Regions from separate parts of the Allobosea sp. ANAM02 genome, predicted to be linked through region 3. Evidence: predicted binding sites of a transcription regulator. Region 3 holds the regulator's gene; each other region holds the start of a gene.

Region 1 (4,184 bases), 1.4 Mb from region 3:
TGATGCTCATCGTCATGACGGACCTTGATAAAGAGACGTGTACGGGGAGGTAGGCGTCAGGCCGGCCGCTCGACATGCCTGCTTTCCGGCGGAACCGGGTTGATCCCCAGACAGGTCGTGTCATTCGAACATCGTGATCGAAAAACCGCGCTTAAATCTTTCGAATAATGTTTAAGGCTATTCTAACGGCCGTTACAGAAATGAATGACTTCAGGTTGTGGTTTTGCTTATGCAGGCAGGAATAATCGCTAAGGTTGCATTTCGTCATATGCTGGCGCGACTGAGTTCTCTTTGAGAGACGGACTGATCGTGATCGGCGGACCTTGCTCGAATAGGCCTATGACGGCGGCCTATTCGGCGGCGCGCTTCAACTCCAGCCCCTTGGCGAAGGGCAGTTTAGGCTCGCTCTTCTCGTCGTCGAAATCGAGCGCGCCGATCTTCTCGGCGCGGCTGGTGACCTTGCCGGCCGAAGTCTTGATCTGGCCGACATCGTCCTGCGCCTGCCGGAAATGATTGTCGAGCTTGTCGACACGCTCGCCGAGCCGGCGCACGTCGTCGAGCAGCTTGCCGACCTCGCTCTGGATGACCTGCGCCTCTTCGCGCATCCGCGCATCGCGCACCAGCGATTGCATGAGCTGGATCGCCAGCGCCAGCAGCGAAGGCGAGACGATCATGATCCGGGCCCGGTGCGCCCGCTGCACAACATCGTCGAAATGCTCGTGCAGGTCGGCATAGATCGACTCGGACGGCACGAAGAGCAAGGCGACGTCCTGCGTCTCGCCCGGCAGGAAATAGCGCTCCGCGATATCCTTCACATGCACGCCGACATCGTTGCGCACGCGCTGGCCGGCCGCCTTCCTGGCATCGTCGCCGCGCGCCTCGCGCAAGAGCGTGAAGCTTTCCAGCGGGAACTTGGCGTCGATGACGAGGCCGCGTCCATCGCCCGGCAGCGTGACCAGGCAATCCGGCCGCTTGCCGTTCGACAATTGCGGCTGGAAGGCGAAGAAGGCGGCGGGCAGGCCGTCGCGGATGATCGCCTCCATCCGGCCCTGGCCATAGGCGCCGCGCGCCTGCTTGTTGGCGAGCACGTCCCGGAGCGTCACGACCTCCGAGGTGAGGTCCGTCAGGTTCTTCTGGGCGTGGTCGATCACCGCGAGCCGTTCCTGCAGCTTGCCGAGGCTCTCGGTGGTCTGCTGGACGTTGCGTTCGAGCCCGGCGCCGACCTGCTGGCGCAGGCCGTCCATCCGCTCGGCGACGAGCCGCGCGAGATCGCCCTGCCGGGTCGAGAGGATCTCGGCCATCGACTGCATTCGGCCGGCGAGCTCCGCCTGCTGGCGGTTCATCTCGGCGACCTTGTCGTCCATCTCTCGGGCGCGCTCGGCCGCCATCGCGGCCTCGATCGCGCGGCTCTTGCCGCCGCGCCAGCCGGCGATCACCGCCATCAAGAGCAGAGCGAGGCTCAGGGCCGCGAAGCCCGATGCGGCCTCGGCCCAGGTCACAGGGCGCTCCAGCAGTGTGAAAGCAAGCTCGTTCATAAGTCGAGCGTAGCCGATTCGGTGGGGAATAGCGAACGAAAGCGGAACAGTTTGACCGCTCTCCCACAAATGCTTATGTCCCCGGTTCAGCAGCTCTTTTCCCCTGGAATCCCATGTCCGTTCGCCCGCTCGTCATCCTGCCCGACGCCCAGCTTCGCCTCGTCTCGAAGCCGGTCGAGATGGTCACGCCCGAGATCAAGGCGCTGGTCGCGGACATGTTCGAGACGATGTACGACGCGCCCGGCATTGGCCTCGCCGCAATCCAGATCGGCGTGCCGCTGCGCGTGGTGACGATCGACCTGTCGAAGCCCGAGGCGAAGGAGGGCGAGGAGCCCGAGCCGCGGAAGCCGCAGGTCTTCATCAACCCGCAGATCACTTGGTCCTCGGAGGAATTCAGCGCCTATGAGGAGGGTTGCCTCTCGATTCCCGAATATTACGAGGAGGTCGAGCGCCCCGCCGAAGTGAAGGTCCGCTTCGTGGATCTCGACGGCAAGACGCAGGAGATCGCGGCCGACGGCCTGCTCGCCACCTGTCTGCAGCACGAGATCGACCATCTCGACGGCGTGCTCTTCATCGACCATCTCTCGCGCCTGAAGCGCGAGCGCGTCACCAAGAAATTCGCCAAGGCGGCCAAGCGCTCGGCGGCCTGAGGTTTTCCAATCCGCGCGCCGTCATCCCGGACGGAGCGAAGCGCAGATCCGGGATCCATGCCGGAGCGCCCGCAGGAGAGGTTCCGGAATAGGTCCCGGGTCTCCCTGCGGTCGCCCGGGATGACCGCCGCTATGGAGACAAGTTCAGCTTATGAGTTTGCGCGTCATCTTCATGGGCACGCCGGATTTCGCCGTGCCGGTGCTGACCGAGATCGTGGGGCAGGGCCACGAGGTCGTCTCCTGCTACACCCGCGCCCCGGCGCAGGCGGGGCGGGGCCTCGAATTGAAGCCCTCGCCGGTGCATCGGGCCGCCGAGCGCTTCGGCATCCCGGTCTTTACCCCTAAGACGCTCAAGACGCCGGACCAGGCCGAGATCATCGCCTCGCAAGAGGCCGATGTCGCCGTCGTCGTCGCCTATGGCATGATACTGCCTCAGGCGATCCTCGACCTGCCCGAACTCGGCTGCCTCAATCTCCATGCTTCGCTGCTGCCGCGCTGGCGCGGTGCCGCCCCGATCCAGCGGGCGATCATGGCCGGCGACGCCGAGAGCGGCGTCTGCGTGATGAAGATGGAAGCCGGCCTCGATACCGGCCCCGTCGCCATGGTCGAGAACCTGACGATCGGCCCGGACATGACGGCCGGCGAATTGCACGATCAGCTCAGCCTGCTCGGCGCCGACCTGATGGTGCGCGCGCTCGCGGCGCTCGGTCGCGGCGGCCTGCAGTTCACGCCGCAGCCGGAAGAGGGCGCGACTTACGCCAGCAAGATCGCCAATACCGAAGCGAAGCTGAGCTGGGCCCTGCCGGCGCAGCAGGTCCATGACCTCGTGCGCGGCCTCTCGCCATTCCCCGGAGCCTTCGCCGAGATCGATCTCGGCAAGGGGCCGGAGCGTCTGAAGATCCTGCGCACGGCCCGCGCCGGCGGCGCGGCCGAGCCCGGCACGCTGCTCGATGACGAAGGCACTGTCGCCTGTGCCGTCGGCGCGGTGAAGCTGCTGCAGGTCCAGCGCGCCGGCAAGGCGCCGATGAGCGGGGCCGAATTCCTGCGCGGCGCCCGGCTCGGAGCCGGTGCCAAGCTCTGATGCCGCGCTACAAGCTCGTCATCGAGTACGACGGCACGCCGTTCTCGGGCTGGCAGCGCCAGCTCAACGGCCCGTCCGTGCAGCAGAGCGTCGAGGAGGCGGTCGAGGCCTTCTGCGGCCATCCCGTCAGGCTGCATTGCGCCGGCCGGACCGATGCCGGCGTCCATGCCACCCATCAGGTCGCCCATGTCGATATCGGCAGGGAATGGCGCACCGATGTCGTGCGTGATGCGACCAATGCCCGGCTGAAGCGGCTTCCGGTCGCGGTGCTCAGTGCCGAGCTGGTGCCGGATGATTTCGACGCCCGCATCTCGGCGCGCCGTCGCTATTACATCTATCGCATCCTCGACCGCCGCGCCCAGCCGGCGCTGGAGCGCGAGCGGGTCTGGCATGTGCCGGTCAAGCTCGATCACGAGGCGATGGACCGCGCGGCCAAGGCGCTGCTCGGACAGCATGACTTCACCACTTTCCGCGCCGCCGAATGCCAGGCCAACAGCCCGATCCGCACGCTCGACCGCTGCGATGTCCGCCGCGAGGGCTCCGAGATCGTGGTCTATGTCCACGCCCGCTCCTTCCTGCATCATCAGGTGCGCTCGATCGTCGGCTGCCTGAAGATGGTGGGCATGGGCCGCTGGCCGGAGAACAAGGTCGGCAAGGTCCTGGCGGCGCGCGACCGCTCGCAATGCGCGGCACTGGCGCCGTCCTGTGGGCTCTATCTCGCTGGCGTCGACTACGCCGAGTGAGGCGCAAGCGCCTCAGAACAGGCCGAACAGCCGGGTGACGCCGTAATCGAGCATGACGCTGGCGACGACCAGCGTCATGGCGATGCCCCGGCTCTCCGCTCCGAAGACGGCGCGCGCCACGCAATAGCGCAGCCGCAGCACGACCGCCGCGAAGAACAGCGATTGCACGATCGCC
Region 2 (4,184 bases), 1.3 Mb from region 3:
CGCAGCGAGGTCTCGCTGTCGTCGTCGCGGCGTTCGGCCGTCATCAGGCTGGAGCGCTTGGGTTCGCTCACAGCGCGATCTCCAGCTCGATGGCGTCGTGGATCGGAATGTCCTTGTACCCCGTCTTGATGATATCAGGCACGACCGAGCGATAGGCGTCGATCGCTTCGAGATAAAGCCCCGAGAGGCGAAAGCCACGGCGCTGGTAGAAGGTCATGCCCGGCATGTTGTCATTGGTCAGCATCGCCTTGAGCGTCCTGGCACCGGCCTTGCGCGCCGCGAAGATGACGGCGTCGAGCATCCGGATCGCGACGCCTTCGCCGGGCCTGAGCGAGTGGAGCGCGCAGAGATAGGCATTTTCGCCCCGGAGCGTCCAGCTCGCCAGCGCGGCCGTGCGGCCGGAAGGTTCGTAGAGGCCGAGCGCGTCGATCTCGGCGACGTCATAGACGTGCAGGTCGATCATCATGCTCTGCGAGCCCCAGCTCGCCAGCATGATGCGGCAGAGCTCGGTCTTGTCGGTGACGACGCGCAATTGAAGCTCGTCTGGCTCCTCGCTCACTTCGCCAGTTCCTTCAGGCCCAGCTTGATCAACTGGGCCGTGCCGGCACCATCGCCGGCGGTCTTGGCGGCAGCAGCCACGGCGGCGACCGCCTGCGCCTGAGGATAGCCGAGATTGGCGAGCGCCGACACGGCGTCGGCGATCGGCTGCGGCAGCTTCCGGTCCTCTAGCGCGCCGGAGAGCTGCACGACGCCCGGATCGATATGGCCGAAGGCCGGGGCCTTGTCCTTGAGTTCGGCGCAGAGGCGCTGCGCGAGCTTCGGGCCGACGCCGGGTGCGCGGGCGATCGCGGCCTTGTCGTTGGTGGTGATGGCGGTGGCGAGCGCGCCGGGATCGAGCGTCGAGAGGATCGCGAGCGCGACCTTGGCGCCGACGCCCTGCACGACCTGCATCAGGCGGAACCAGTCGCGCTCGACATCGGACATGAAGCCGTAGAGGCGGATCGCGTCCTCGCGGACATGGGTCTCGATCGAGAGCGCGGCCGCCTCGCCCGGCTGGGGCAGGCGCTGGAGCGTGCGCGCCGAGCACTGCACGACATAGCCGACGCCCTGGACGTCGATGATGACGTGGTCCTCGCCATAGGAATCGATCAGGCCCTTGAGCTTGCCGATCATCGTCTCGTTCCCTCGGCCGTCTTCATCAACCCGCCACGCGCATCTGTGCGACCAGCGCCTTCATGCCGCGATGCTGGGCATGGCAGATCGCGACGGCGAGCGCGTCCGCGGCATCGGCCGAGGAGGTCTCGGCCTTGGGCAGCAGCACGCGGATCATCGCCTGGACCTGCTTCTTGTCGGCATGGCCGACGCCGACCACGGTCTTCTTGACGAGATTGGCGGCGTATTCCGCGACATCGAGCCCGGCGAGCGCCGGCACGACCAGCGCGATGCCGCGGGCCTGGCCAAGCTTCAGCGCCGATTGCGGGTCGCGGTTGATGAAGGTCTCTTCCACGGCGGCCTCATGCGGGCGATGCGCGGCGAGGACCTTGTTCAGGCCTTCGTGCAATTGCCGCAGGCGCTCGCCGAGCGAGAGGGTGCCGTCGCTCTCGATGCAGCCGCAGGCGACGAAGGAGAGCTTGCTGCCTTCCGAAATCACGATGCCCCAGCCGGTTTTGCGGAGGCCGGGATCGATGCCGAGGATGCGAATCGGAGGAGCCATGATGCCTGCAAACTAGCGGATGTTTCGGATTTGTCCCGCGTCGAGACGCGGGCAGGTTCGGGCTGGATGAATTCCCCTGATCGATGACATCAAAAAGGAAAGTTGTTCTTGCCGCCGGCCTGCGGGCATGGTTCGCAGCATCTTTCGTCTCCGGCCGGCTCCATGTCCTCGATCCTGTCTTCCTTCATGCCGGGCGTCAGCGCCGACGGCATCGCCGTTCTGCTGGCCGCGACGCTGCTCGGCGGGCTGGTCCGCGGCTTCACGGGCTTCGGTTTCGCCATGGTGTTCATGCCGCTGGCCTCGGTCGTGCTCGGACCGGTCGCGGCGCTCGGCCTGATCTGGTTCATCGACCTGCCTTTCGCGCTGCCGATCGCGGCGCGCAGCGCCAGGACGGCCGAATGGCGCGAGATCCTGCCGCTGCTGCTGACGGCGACTTTGGCACTGCCGGCCGGCATCTGGCTGCTGATCTGGCTCGATCGCGAGACGATGCGCTGGGTGCTGGCCTCGCTCGTGCTGATCGCGGTCGGGCTGATGGCGTCGGGCTGGCGCTATCACGGGCGACCGACGATCACGCTCTCGCTCGGCGTCGGGGCCCTGTCGGGGCTGTTCAACGGCATGGCCTCGATCGGCGGCATGCCGCTCGCGGTGTTCTGGCTCGGTGCGCAACGCAACGACCGGCACAAGACGCGGGCCAATCTGCAGACCTTCTTCGGCGTCTCGACGCTGATCAGCGGCGCGGTCCTGTGGTCGAAGGGGATTCTGACGCTCGGCGCGCTGACGATGGCGGTTCCGCTCTTCGCGGTCTACGGCGCCGGGCTCTGGGCCGGCACGCATGGCTTCCGGCTGGCCTCGGAGGAGACGTTCCGGCGCGGGGCCTATCTGGTGATCTTCCTCAGCGCGTTGATCAGCCTGCCGCTGTGGGATGTCGTGATCGGGCGGTGACGGAGATCGTCATGCCCGGGCTTGACCCGGGCATCTCAGGACGAAAGGGCGCCTCTTCCTGTGAGAGATTCCCGGGTCTGCGCTTCGCTTCGCCCGAGAATGACGTGTTTCAAGATCAGGCGCTGAGCTTGGCCATGATGTCGTCGGCAATCTCGAAATTGGCGAAGACGTTCTGGACGTCGTCGTCGTTGTCGAGGGCTTCCATCAGACGCATCATCGAGCCGGCCTTCTCCTCATCGAGCGGGGCGGTCGTGGTCGGGCGCCAGACGGGCTTGGCCGAGGCGGGAGCGCCGAGCGAAGCTTCCAGTGCCTTGGAAACCTCGTTCAGCGCGTCGAAGGCGCATAGGATGGTGTGGCCGTTCTCGTCCGAGATCACGTCGTCTGCGCCGGCCTCGATCGCGGCTTCCATCAGCTTGTCGGCATCGCCCGCCTCCGGCGGATAGCTGATCTCGCCGACGCGGTTGAACATGAAGGACACGGAATTGCTTTCGCCGAGCGCGCCGCCCGACTTGGTGAAATAGGAGCGCACGGCGGAGGCGGTGCGGTTGCGGTTGTCGGTCAGCGCCTCGACGATGACGGCGGCGCCGCCCGGGCCGTAGCCCTCGTAGCGGACCTCGTCATAATTGTCGCCTTCGCCGCCGGCGGCCTTGTTGATGGCGCGCTGGATATTGTCCTTCGGCATGTTCTCGGCGCGCGCGGCAAGCACGGCCATGCGCAGGCGCGGGTTCATGTTCGGGTCGGGCATGCCCATCTTGGCGGCGACGGTGATCTCGCGGGCCAGTTTCGAGAACAGCTTGGAGCGCACGGCATCCTGCTTGCCCTTGCGGTGCATGATGTTCTTGAACTGTGAATGGCCGGCCATGGGAACTCGCTGCCCTTTGATGAGATGGAACCATGGAATATTGCCTGCGGTGCGCACCACAGGCGATCGGTCGGCCTTATAGGCGCCGGTTTCCGCGGCAGGCAAGCGCCTGTCGTCGGTCACGGCCCGAATCGGAGTGAACAGGACGTTAAGTCATTCTTTGCCACGGCGCGGCATGATGGCTTCACCCGCCACGCCGTCCTCCTCAAAGCCTGCGAAGCCGTGACATCCAATTCCATCGCCGCGCAGGAACATCGATTCCGCGCATTCCGGATATTCGACGAGGACATCGTTCTTCTCGGTTCGCTCTCGGACTTCGCTCGCGGCCGTCTGCCGCATCTGCTGGAAAACCTGCACGACCAGTTCGCCCCCTGGCCGGAGATCGCGCAGGCCCTTCGGCAGCCCGATGTGCATGAGCGGCGGCTGTCGCACTGGATCAGGCTCGCATCCGGCGACCTTCGCGAAGGCTACACCGAATCGGCCCATAGTCTGGCGAGCGTGTTCCACGAGCACGGCGTACCGGTCCATGCCGTGGTGATCTGCCATGCGATCGTCTCGAACGCCATCATCGTCGAACTCGGCCTGGACCGTCAGAGCATGATGGGATTGTCCCGGCTTTGGCGGAGGCGCGAGCTCGATCGCCGGATGGCGACGCGCACGGCACTG
Region 3 (4,184 bases):
ACAACGACCTGCGCGCCGCCGGCATCTACCACATCGTCTCGATCTCGGGCCTGCACATGGTGCTGGCGGCCGGGACCATCTTCTGGCTGGTCCGCGCGCTGCTGGCCTTGTCGCAGACGGTGGCGCTGCACTGGCCGGTCAAGAAGCTCGCGGCGGTCGCGGCCATGATCGGCGCAACCGCCTATTGCATCTTTTCCGGCAGCGATGTCGCGACCGAGCGCTCGCTGATCATGACGCTGGTCATGCTCGGGGCGATTCTGGTCGATCGTGCGGCGCTGAGCATGCGCAATCTCGCGCTCGCCGCCATGATCGTGCTGCTGCGCGAGCCGGAGGCGCTGCTGGGGCCGAGCTTCCAGATGTCCTTCGGCGCGGTCGCGGCGCTGATCGCCTTCGCCGAGCGCTGGGAAAGGAGAGATCGCAGCGAGCCGCCGCCCGCGTTGCCGTGGCCGCTCGGATCGATCTGGATGGCGGCGCTCGGCATCCTCGTCACCACCATGCTGGCGACCGCCGCGACCGCGCCTTTCGGCGCCTATCATTTCCAGACCTTCAATCCCTTCGGCCTGCTCGGCAACGCCATGGCGCTGCCCTTCGTCTCGCTTTTCGTGATGCCGGCGGCGGTATTCGGCGTGCTCGCCTATCCGTTCGGACTGGACTGGCCGGCCTGGGCCCTGATGGGGTTGGCTTCCGACGTGGTGCTCAAGGTCGCGCATTGGGTCGCGTCCATCGATCACTCCACCGTGACGGTCGCGGCCTTCGGCCCCGCGGTGCTGGCGTGCTTCGCGATGGCGTTACTGTGGCTTGCGCTCTGGACGACGGCCTGGCGATGGCTGGCGGCTGTGCCGCTGGTCTTCGGCGTCGCCATCGCCGGCAAGCCGGAACGGCCGGAAATCCTGATCGAGCGCGACGGCTCGGGTCTGGCCGTGCGCGGCGCCGACGGGCGCCTCGCCATCGCCGGAAAGCCCAGCCGCTTCGTTCTGCAGCAATGGCTCGCGGCCGATGGCGACAGCCGCTCACCCGACGATCCGACATTGCGCGCCGGCATCGCCTGCGATCGTCTGGCTTGCGTCGCGCAGACGGCCGACAAGCGCACGATTTCCTATACGCGCGAGCGCCTCGCCATCATCGAGGACTGCCTACGGGCCGATCTCGTCGTCACCGCGATCCCCTGGAGCGGGACCTGCAAGGCCAGGCTGATCGAGCGGATGGCGCTTACGCGCGACGGCGCAACCTCGCTCTATCGCAAGGCATCGGGGTGGAGCAGCCGAACCTCGGAGCCGAGCGATGCCGAGCGCCCATGGAGCCGCCGGCGCGAAGCTCGTCCGGCGGCGTCGGCCAACCAACCCACCGCCGCACGCTCGGCATCGTCGGCCGACAGCGACCCCGCCCCCGACACGGAACGCCTTCAGTAACGCCGCATCAGGTTGACGAGGCGGCCCTGGATCTTGACCCGGTCGGGCCCAAGCACGCGGGTCTCATAGGCGGGGTTCGCCGCCTCAAGCGCAATGGAGGAGCCGCGCTTGCGCAGGCGCTTCAGCGTCGCCTCTTCGTCGTCGATCAGGGCCACGACGATATCGCCGGTATTGGCGGTGTCCTGCCGGCGGATGACGACCGTGTCGCCGTCGAGGATGCCGGCCTCAACCATCGAATCGCCCCGCACTTCCAGCGCGTAATGCTCGCCGGAGCCGAGCATGTCCGGCGGCAGCGAGACCGTGTGGCTGCGGCTCTGGATCGCCGAGATCGGCGTGCCCGCCGCGATCCGGCCCATGACGGGGATGGCGATGGCATGCCGGCTGTCGTCCTCGACCGCCGCGGGCCGGGGCTTGGCGACGCTCGGCTGCGCGCCCAGGCCGCCCTGAACGACGGCCGGGTTGAAGCGCGGGCGCGGCTGCGGGGCGCCGAGCCCGTCCGGCATCTTGATGACCTCGAGCGCGCGCGCCCGGTTCGGCAGACGGCGGATGAAGCCGCGCTCCTCCAGCGCCATGATCAAGCGGTGGATGCCGGATTTCGAGCGCAGGTCGAGCGCGTCCTTCATCTCGTCGAAGGAGGGGGGTACGCCACTTTCGCGCAAGCGTTCCTGGATGAAGCGCAGGAGTTCGTGTTGCTTGCGTGTCAGCATGGTCGCCGCCAGCCCCTCAAAGCGCAGATTCGAAACAAAGCACGAACACCATACGCGTTCTGCTTGTGTTCCGCAAGTTGCTACCGCAAGGGCAGAATCCGGCAGGCATCGCCCTTCCTGGCCGGGGCGGCATGGGCCGGGCGGATCGTCAGGGCCTGCGCCCGCGCCAGCGTGCCGAGCGTCGAGGAATCCTGCCGGTCGAAGGGCGTCGCGAGCCAGCCTTCCGGCGTCAGCGCGAGCTCCGAGCGAAGGTAATCTTCCCGCTCGTCATTGCCGGGCATGTCGCGGCCGAGGATGGCGGGGATGCTGCGGTCGCGATCGGCATCGGCGATGCCGAGCAGCGCCTCGATCAGGGGCAGGACGAAGAGATGGCCGCAGACGATCGAGGAGACCGGGTTGCCCGGCAGGCCGACCACGACCATCCGGCCGAGCCGCCCGGTCATCATCGGCTTGCCCGGCCGCATAGCGATCTTCCAGAAGCCGAGCGCCATGCCGGCGCGCGTCAGCGCCTCCTGCACGAGATCATGCGCGCCGACGGAGGCACCGCCCAGCGTGATCAGCACATCGGCATCGGCCTCGCTCGCCCTTGCGATCTTGCTGGCCAGATCAGCATGGTCGTCGCGGGCGATGCCGAGATCGAGCACGGTGCCGCCGGCCTTCTCGACAAGCGCGGCCAGCGAGAACGAGTTCGAGGCGACAATCTGGTCGCGGCCGACCGGCTCGCCGGGCGACACCAGTTCGTCGCCGGTGGCGAGGATCGCGACACGCGGCTTGCGCCGGACGGGCAGGGTCGGATGCCCCATCGCGGCGGCAAGGCCGAGCGCCGCGCTGTCGAGCACGCGGCCGGCGGAGAGCAGGACGTCGCCTTCGTGGAAATCCAGCCCCGCGGCGCGCAGGAACTTGCCCTTGGCAGGCGGCACACGGACGCGGATGACCGGGCTTCCGACGCCGTCGGCATCTTCCTGCATCAGGATGGTGTCGGCGCCCTCAGGCATCGGCGCGCCCGTGAAGATGCGCACGGCTTCTCCCGGTCCGACGGCGCCCTCATAGGCCCGGCCGGCAGCGGATTCGCCGATCACCGAGAGCGACACGCCTTCCGCCATCTCGTCGCCGCGCACGGCATAGCCGTCCATGGCGGAATTGGCGAAGGGCGGCTGGGTCCTGAGCGCCTTGACCTCGCCGGCCAGCACCCGCCAGGCGCATTGCGCCAGCGGCAGGGCTTCCGCCTCGGCCGGTCCCGGAATGCTGTCGAGCAGCGCCTTGCGCGCGACGGGAACCGGGGTGAGCGCCATCAGAGCATGATGCCGAAAAGTGGGAACCGGTTTTCGGATGACATCATGCTCATTCCTTTAGCCAACTTTCGCCTCGTAATCGCCGGACTGGCCGCCGGATTTGTGCAGCAGGCGGATATTCTCGATCCGCATCGCCCGGTCGACGGCCTTGACCATGTCGTAGACCGTCAGGCAGGCGACGGAGACGGCGGTCAGCGCCTCCATCTCGACGCCGGTCTGGCCCTTCATCTTGACCTCGGCACGCACGCGCACGCCTGGCAGGGCCTCGTCGATGGCGAGGTCGACGGCGATCTTGCTCAGCAGCAGCGGGTGGCACAGCGGGATCAGCTCATGCGTGCGCTTCGCCGCCATGATGCCGGCGAGGCGCGCGGTGCCGAGCACATCGCCCTTCCTGGCGTTGCCATCGCGCACGATCGCGATCGTCTCCGGCGCCATGACGACCTGGCCCTCGGCGACCGCGATGCGGGTCGTCTCGGCCTTGCCGCCGACATCGACCATATGCGCCTGGCCTTGCGCGTCGAGATGGCTGAGCCGGCTCACGCCGCGACGGCCTTGCCGGTGAGCAGCGCCTGCGTTGCGGTGGTGACGTCGGCCTGCCGCATCAGGCTCTCGCCGACGAGGAAGGTATTCACGCCGATCCGGTTGAGCCGGGCGATGTCGTCATGCGTGAAGATGCCGCTCTCGCTGATGACGATGCGGTCGGCCGGCACGCGCGGCGCCAGCCGCTCGGTCACGGCGAGATCGACGTTGAAACTGCGCAGGTCGCGGTTGTTGAT
Region 4 (4,184 bases), 230 kb from region 3:
GTCAGGATCGGGTGCGGCCAGTTCATGAATTGATGCAGGCCGCCGAGCCGCGCGACGCGCTCGGCGCCAGGCCGCAGCATCAGGTGATAGGTGTTGCCGAGCACGACATCGGCGCCGAGCGCCCTCACCTGCTCGGGGTACATACCCTTCACGGTCGCGGCGGTGCCGACCGGCATGAAGGCCGGCGTGCGGATGACGCCGCGCGGCATGCTGATCGCGCCGGTGCGCGCCGCGCCGTCGCGGGCCGCGACCTTGAAGGTGAATTCGGGTGTGGCAGCGGTTTGCGGCTGCAGGACTTGGGGCTCGACGGTCATGGCCTGCGAGGTAGAGCAGCGCGCGGGTTTAGGGAAGTGACCCGCGCGCCGGATGGCCGTTCCTCGCCGTCATGAGCGAACCGAACTCTCCACAACCGGATGCCGTCTTGAACCGCGGGGAACCCCTCTCCTGCATCGAAGCCGGCTGTTGCCGACTTCGACACTATACGACGCCCATCTCGGGCAAGCCCGAGATGGGCGAGAGGGTCAGGGGTGAGGTGTAGGTCCCTGGGCCAGTGAAGCGCTGCCGCCATAGCAGCAACGGTCAGGTCACGGCCAAAACGTCCAACAGACTCCCCCTCACCCTGCCGTCTCCCTCCGGGAGAGGGTTCCCCGCGCTGTCCGCGCGTTCCTTAGCGAGCCTCAACTCCTCGATACCGCGGCCGCGTAAATCTCCGGCTTGAAGCCGACGATCGTCCTGCCCTGGCCCAGATCGAGCACCGGACGCTTGATCATCGAGGGCTGCGCCAGCATCAGCGCGATCGCCTTCTCGGCATCGAGCCCCTGCTTCTCGGCATCCGGCAGCGCGCGGAAGGTCGTGCCGGCGCGGTTAAGCACCGTCTCCCAGCCGTGCTCCTTGACCCAACGCTCAAGCGACGCCTTGTCGACCCCGCTCGCCTTGTAGTCATGGAACGCGACGGCGACGCCATGGCCGTCGAGCCAGGCCCGCGCCTTCTTCATCGTGTCGCAGTTCTTGATGCCGTAGATCGTCTTGGCCACGCTTGAGCGCCCCTCAATCTCATTGAAAGTATATCGAGCCCTCATCCTGAGGAGCCATTCCGCTTGGGAATGGCGTCTCGAAGGATGTTCCAGGAGACTCCGGAGACACCTGGAACGCCCTTCGAGACGGCCCTTCGGGCCTCCTCAGGACGAGGGCTGACGTTCTAAATCAAACCTCAGGCCGGGCGCTTCGGGCTGTCGAGGCCGCGCTGCACGGCCGGGCGCGACAGGCAGCGCTCCAGCCAGATCGGCACATGGGTCAGCTTGGCATAGTCGACGAGTTCGCCCGCGCCGTAGAATCCGACGAGATTGCGCACCCAGCCGAGGATCGCGATATCGGCGATGCTGTAGTCGTCGCCCATGATCCAGGTGCGGCTCGCCAGCCGGTCCTCGAGCACGCCGAGCAGGCGCTTGCTCTCATTGGCGTAGCGGTCGCGCGGACGCTTGTCCTCGTATTCGCGGCCGGCGAATTTGTGGAAGAAGCCGAGCTGGCCGAACATCGGGCCGATCGCCGCCATCTGGAAGAACACCCACTGGATGGTCTCGTAGCGGGCGGCAGGGTCCTTCGGCAGGAGCTTGCCGGTCTTCTCGGCGAGATAGAGCAGGATCGCGCCGGATTCCCAAAGGCCGAACGGCTTTCCGTCCGGGCCGTTGGGGTCGATGATCGCCGGGATCTTGCCGTTGGGGTTCAGCGACAGGAATTCCGGCCCCCAGGTCTCGTTCTTGCCGATATCGATGGCATGCGGCTCGTAGGGCAGTTCCAGCTCCTCCAGCGCGATCGAGACCTTCACGCCGTTGGGCGTCGGCAGCGAATAGAGCTGGATACGGTCGGGATGCGCTGCCGGCCAGCGCCTGGTGATCGGGAAAGCGGACAAATCGGCCATGACAGGCTCCGTCTGAATCGGATGGGCTTCGGCCGGAAACGATAGAGCCGACCGCGCCCAAAGCAACGGCGCAGCATCCCGATCGCCGCAAAGCGGCCTTGCACGGCTGCATGGAGTTCAGCCGAGCGGCCAGGAGCCCAGGATGACGTATTTCCTGTTATCGATGCTCTCGATCAGCACGAACGCGCGCACCTGCCAGCGCAGCTCGGGCAGATCGATCGGCTCCCGACGTCTCCGGTCGTAGAACAGCGTGACATGCGGCTGGAAGCTTGATCCATCGACCTTGAGGCCGGCATGCCGCAAGTCATCAAGCAGCGTGGCAGACAAACTGTTGGCAGCAGGCAAATCCGCCCGTGTCGTCAGGGAGAATGCGTATTTCGGCGGCTTTCCGAAGCTTGCGGCCTGATCGAACATGACGGCGAAGGACGTCCTCCGAATCGCGTCGGCGACCGTGCGTGCCATCGCGATGCTCTGCCCGAACGAGCCGTCGGGCACAGCAATTCCACGCAAGGTCACATGATACTTGTCCGGCCCGCGCAGCCGGTTCGAGGCGCGAAGCCGCGCGTTCAACTCACCGGCAAGCTTATGGATTCGCTGCTTCGCTTCGATATCCGGAAGGAGCGCGAAGAAATAGCGGGGTGGGCGGTGGACTTCTCGCGGCTGAAACTCCCGCTCACCGTCGAGGTCGAGAACGAGCTGCATATCCAATGATAGAACAAAAAAAGAACAATACAAGCGATAATCCGACCAGCGAAAATCGCAAGGCTGCCAGTCGCCGCGACAGCCCGGCCCGCGCTTGAGCGCCGCAGACCCCGCGTCTAGGCTGCCCGCGACAGCCGCTCGGCCGCCGCTTGCGCCCCCGCTCGGCGGTCGGCACGGATTCCTCTCCAGTCAGGCATTGTCTATGGCTTCCTCAGACGCACTCGCCGCGGTCTTCGACCATATCGAGACCAATCGCAGCGCCTTCCTCGACCGCCTCGTCGCCTATCTGCGCCATCCCAGCATCAGCGCCGAGAATATCGGCATCGCCGAGGTCGGCCTGCTGCTCGTCGACATGCTCACGGAGATCGGCCTCGAAACCAGTCTCGTCCCGACCGAGGGCCACCCGGTCGTCGTCGCGCGCAGGGAGAAGGCGCCGGGCAAGCCGACCGTGCTGCTCTACGGCCATTACGACGTGCAGCCGCCGGACCCGCTCGATAAGTGGGTGTCGCCCCCGTTCGAGCCGACGATCCGCGACGGACGCCTCTATGCGCGCGGCGTCGGCGACAACAAGGGCCAGCACTTCGCCCAGATCCTCGCGATCGAATCTCATCTCAAGGTCCATGGCGAACTGCCCTGCAACGTCATCCTCGTGCTCGAGGGCGAGGAAGAGATCGGCAGCCCGAACATCGCCGGCTTCGTCCGTGCCAACCCGCATCTGCTCAAGGCCGACCTCGCCGTCACCGCCGACGGCCCGCGCCATGCCAGTGGCGCGCCCACCATCAAGTTCGGCTCGCGCGGCGTCGTCTCCTTCGACCTGCGCTGCCGCCATGCCAGCCGCGACGTCCATTCCGGCAATTTCGGCGGCGTCGTGCCGAACCCGATCTGGACGCTGGTCCATCTCCTCGCCACGATGAAGAACCCCGAGGGGGAGATCACCATCGACGGGCTGCACGATGCCATCGAGCCGCCGAATGCGGAGGACCTGGAAGCGGTCGAACGCCTGCCGCTCGACATCGAGGCCTTCAAGAAGGGGCTCGGCCTCACTCGCCTCGACGCGCCGGCCGACCGGCCCTTCTACGAGCGTCTCTGCTTCCGGCCGACGCTGACGATCAACGGCTTCCATGGCGGCTATGGCGGGCCGGGCACCAAGACCGTGCTGCCGAACGAAGCGTTGGTGAAATGCGATATCCGCCTCGTCGAGGCGCAGGACCCGGAGGACATCCTGCGCAAGGTCCGGGCTCATGTCGAAAAGCACGCGCCCGAGGTCGAGTTCGTCGCCGAGGAAAAGGGCATGCAGCCCTCAAAGACCGCGATCGCCTCGCCCTATACCGCGCCGTTGCGGCGCGCCTTCGTGGCGGCGCAGGGCGAGGAGCCCCTGCTGATCCCGGCCGGGTTCGGCAGCCTGCCGAACTACGTCTTCACCAAGATCCTCGGCATTCCCGCCTTCGTGACGCCCTACGCCAATCACGACGAGGCCAACCACGCCCCCAACGAGAACATGACGCTGGACTGCTTCTATAGCGGCCTGCGCACCGGCGCAGCCCTGCTGCACGAACTCGGGCAG

The links. The regulator LexA, encoded in region 3, represses DNA repair genes until DNA is damaged. The targets are predictions, from matches to a motif close to TGTTCNNNNTGTGTTCNG.
Region 1: a site for LexA is predicted at 1,567-1,584, ahead of OCUBac02_RS19925 (DNA recombination protein RmuC). Genes of this name have one in related genera too.
Region 2: a site for LexA is predicted at 1,735-1,752, ahead of ruvC (crossover junction endodeoxyribonuclease RuvC). Genes of this name have one in related genera too.
Region 4: a site for LexA is predicted at 2,630-2,647, ahead of OCUBac02_RS12375 (2'-5' RNA ligase family protein). Genes of this name have one in related genera too.

What each region holds. Positions count from the first base shown of each region.
Region 1 is NZ_AP022848.1:4,169,283-4,173,466, reverse strand. It holds gene OCUBac02_RS19930 (HAMP domain-containing methyl-accepting chemotaxis protein) at 1-76, opposite strand, end outside; gene OCUBac02_RS19925 (DNA recombination protein RmuC) at 351-1,535, opposite strand; gene def (peptide deformylase) at 1,649-2,185, shown strand; gene fmt (methionyl-tRNA formyltransferase) at 2,337-3,266, shown strand; gene truA (tRNA pseudouridine(38-40) synthase TruA) at 3,266-4,009, shown strand; gene OCUBac02_RS19905 (hypothetical protein) at 4,022-4,184, opposite strand, start outside.
Region 2 is NZ_AP022848.1:1,452,160-1,456,343, forward strand. It holds gene ruvB (Holliday junction branch migration DNA helicase RuvB) at 1-44, opposite strand, end outside; gene OCUBac02_RS07010 (N-acetyltransferase) at 68-559, opposite strand; gene ruvA (Holliday junction branch migration protein RuvA) at 556-1,173, opposite strand; gene ruvC (crossover junction endodeoxyribonuclease RuvC) at 1,199-1,714, opposite strand; gene OCUBac02_RS07025 (sulfite exporter TauE/SafE family protein) at 1,877-2,656, shown strand; gene OCUBac02_RS07030 (YebC/PmpR family DNA-binding transcriptional regulator) at 2,772-3,518, opposite strand; gene OCUBac02_RS07035 (globin-coupled sensor protein) at 3,741-4,184, shown strand, end outside.
Region 3 is NZ_AP022848.1:2,783,158-2,787,341, forward strand. It holds gene OCUBac02_RS13425 (ComEC/Rec2 family competence protein) at 1-1,409, shown strand, start outside; gene lexA (transcriptional repressor LexA) at 1,403-2,116, opposite strand; gene OCUBac02_RS13435 (molybdopterin molybdotransferase MoeA) at 2,197-3,408, opposite strand; gene moaC (cyclic pyranopterin monophosphate synthase MoaC) at 3,466-3,948, opposite strand; gene trpC (indole-3-glycerol phosphate synthase TrpC) at 3,945-4,184, opposite strand, start outside.
Region 4 is NZ_AP022848.1:2,556,556-2,560,739, reverse strand. It holds gene tgt (tRNA guanosine(34) transglycosylase Tgt) at 1-314, opposite strand, end outside; gene OCUBac02_RS12385 (ArsC family reductase) at 678-1,034, opposite strand; gene OCUBac02_RS12380 (glutathione S-transferase N-terminal domain-containing protein) at 1,211-1,918, opposite strand; gene OCUBac02_RS12375 (2'-5' RNA ligase family protein) at 2,036-2,620, opposite strand; gene OCUBac02_RS12370 (M20/M25/M40 family metallo-hydrolase) at 2,823-4,184, shown strand, end outside.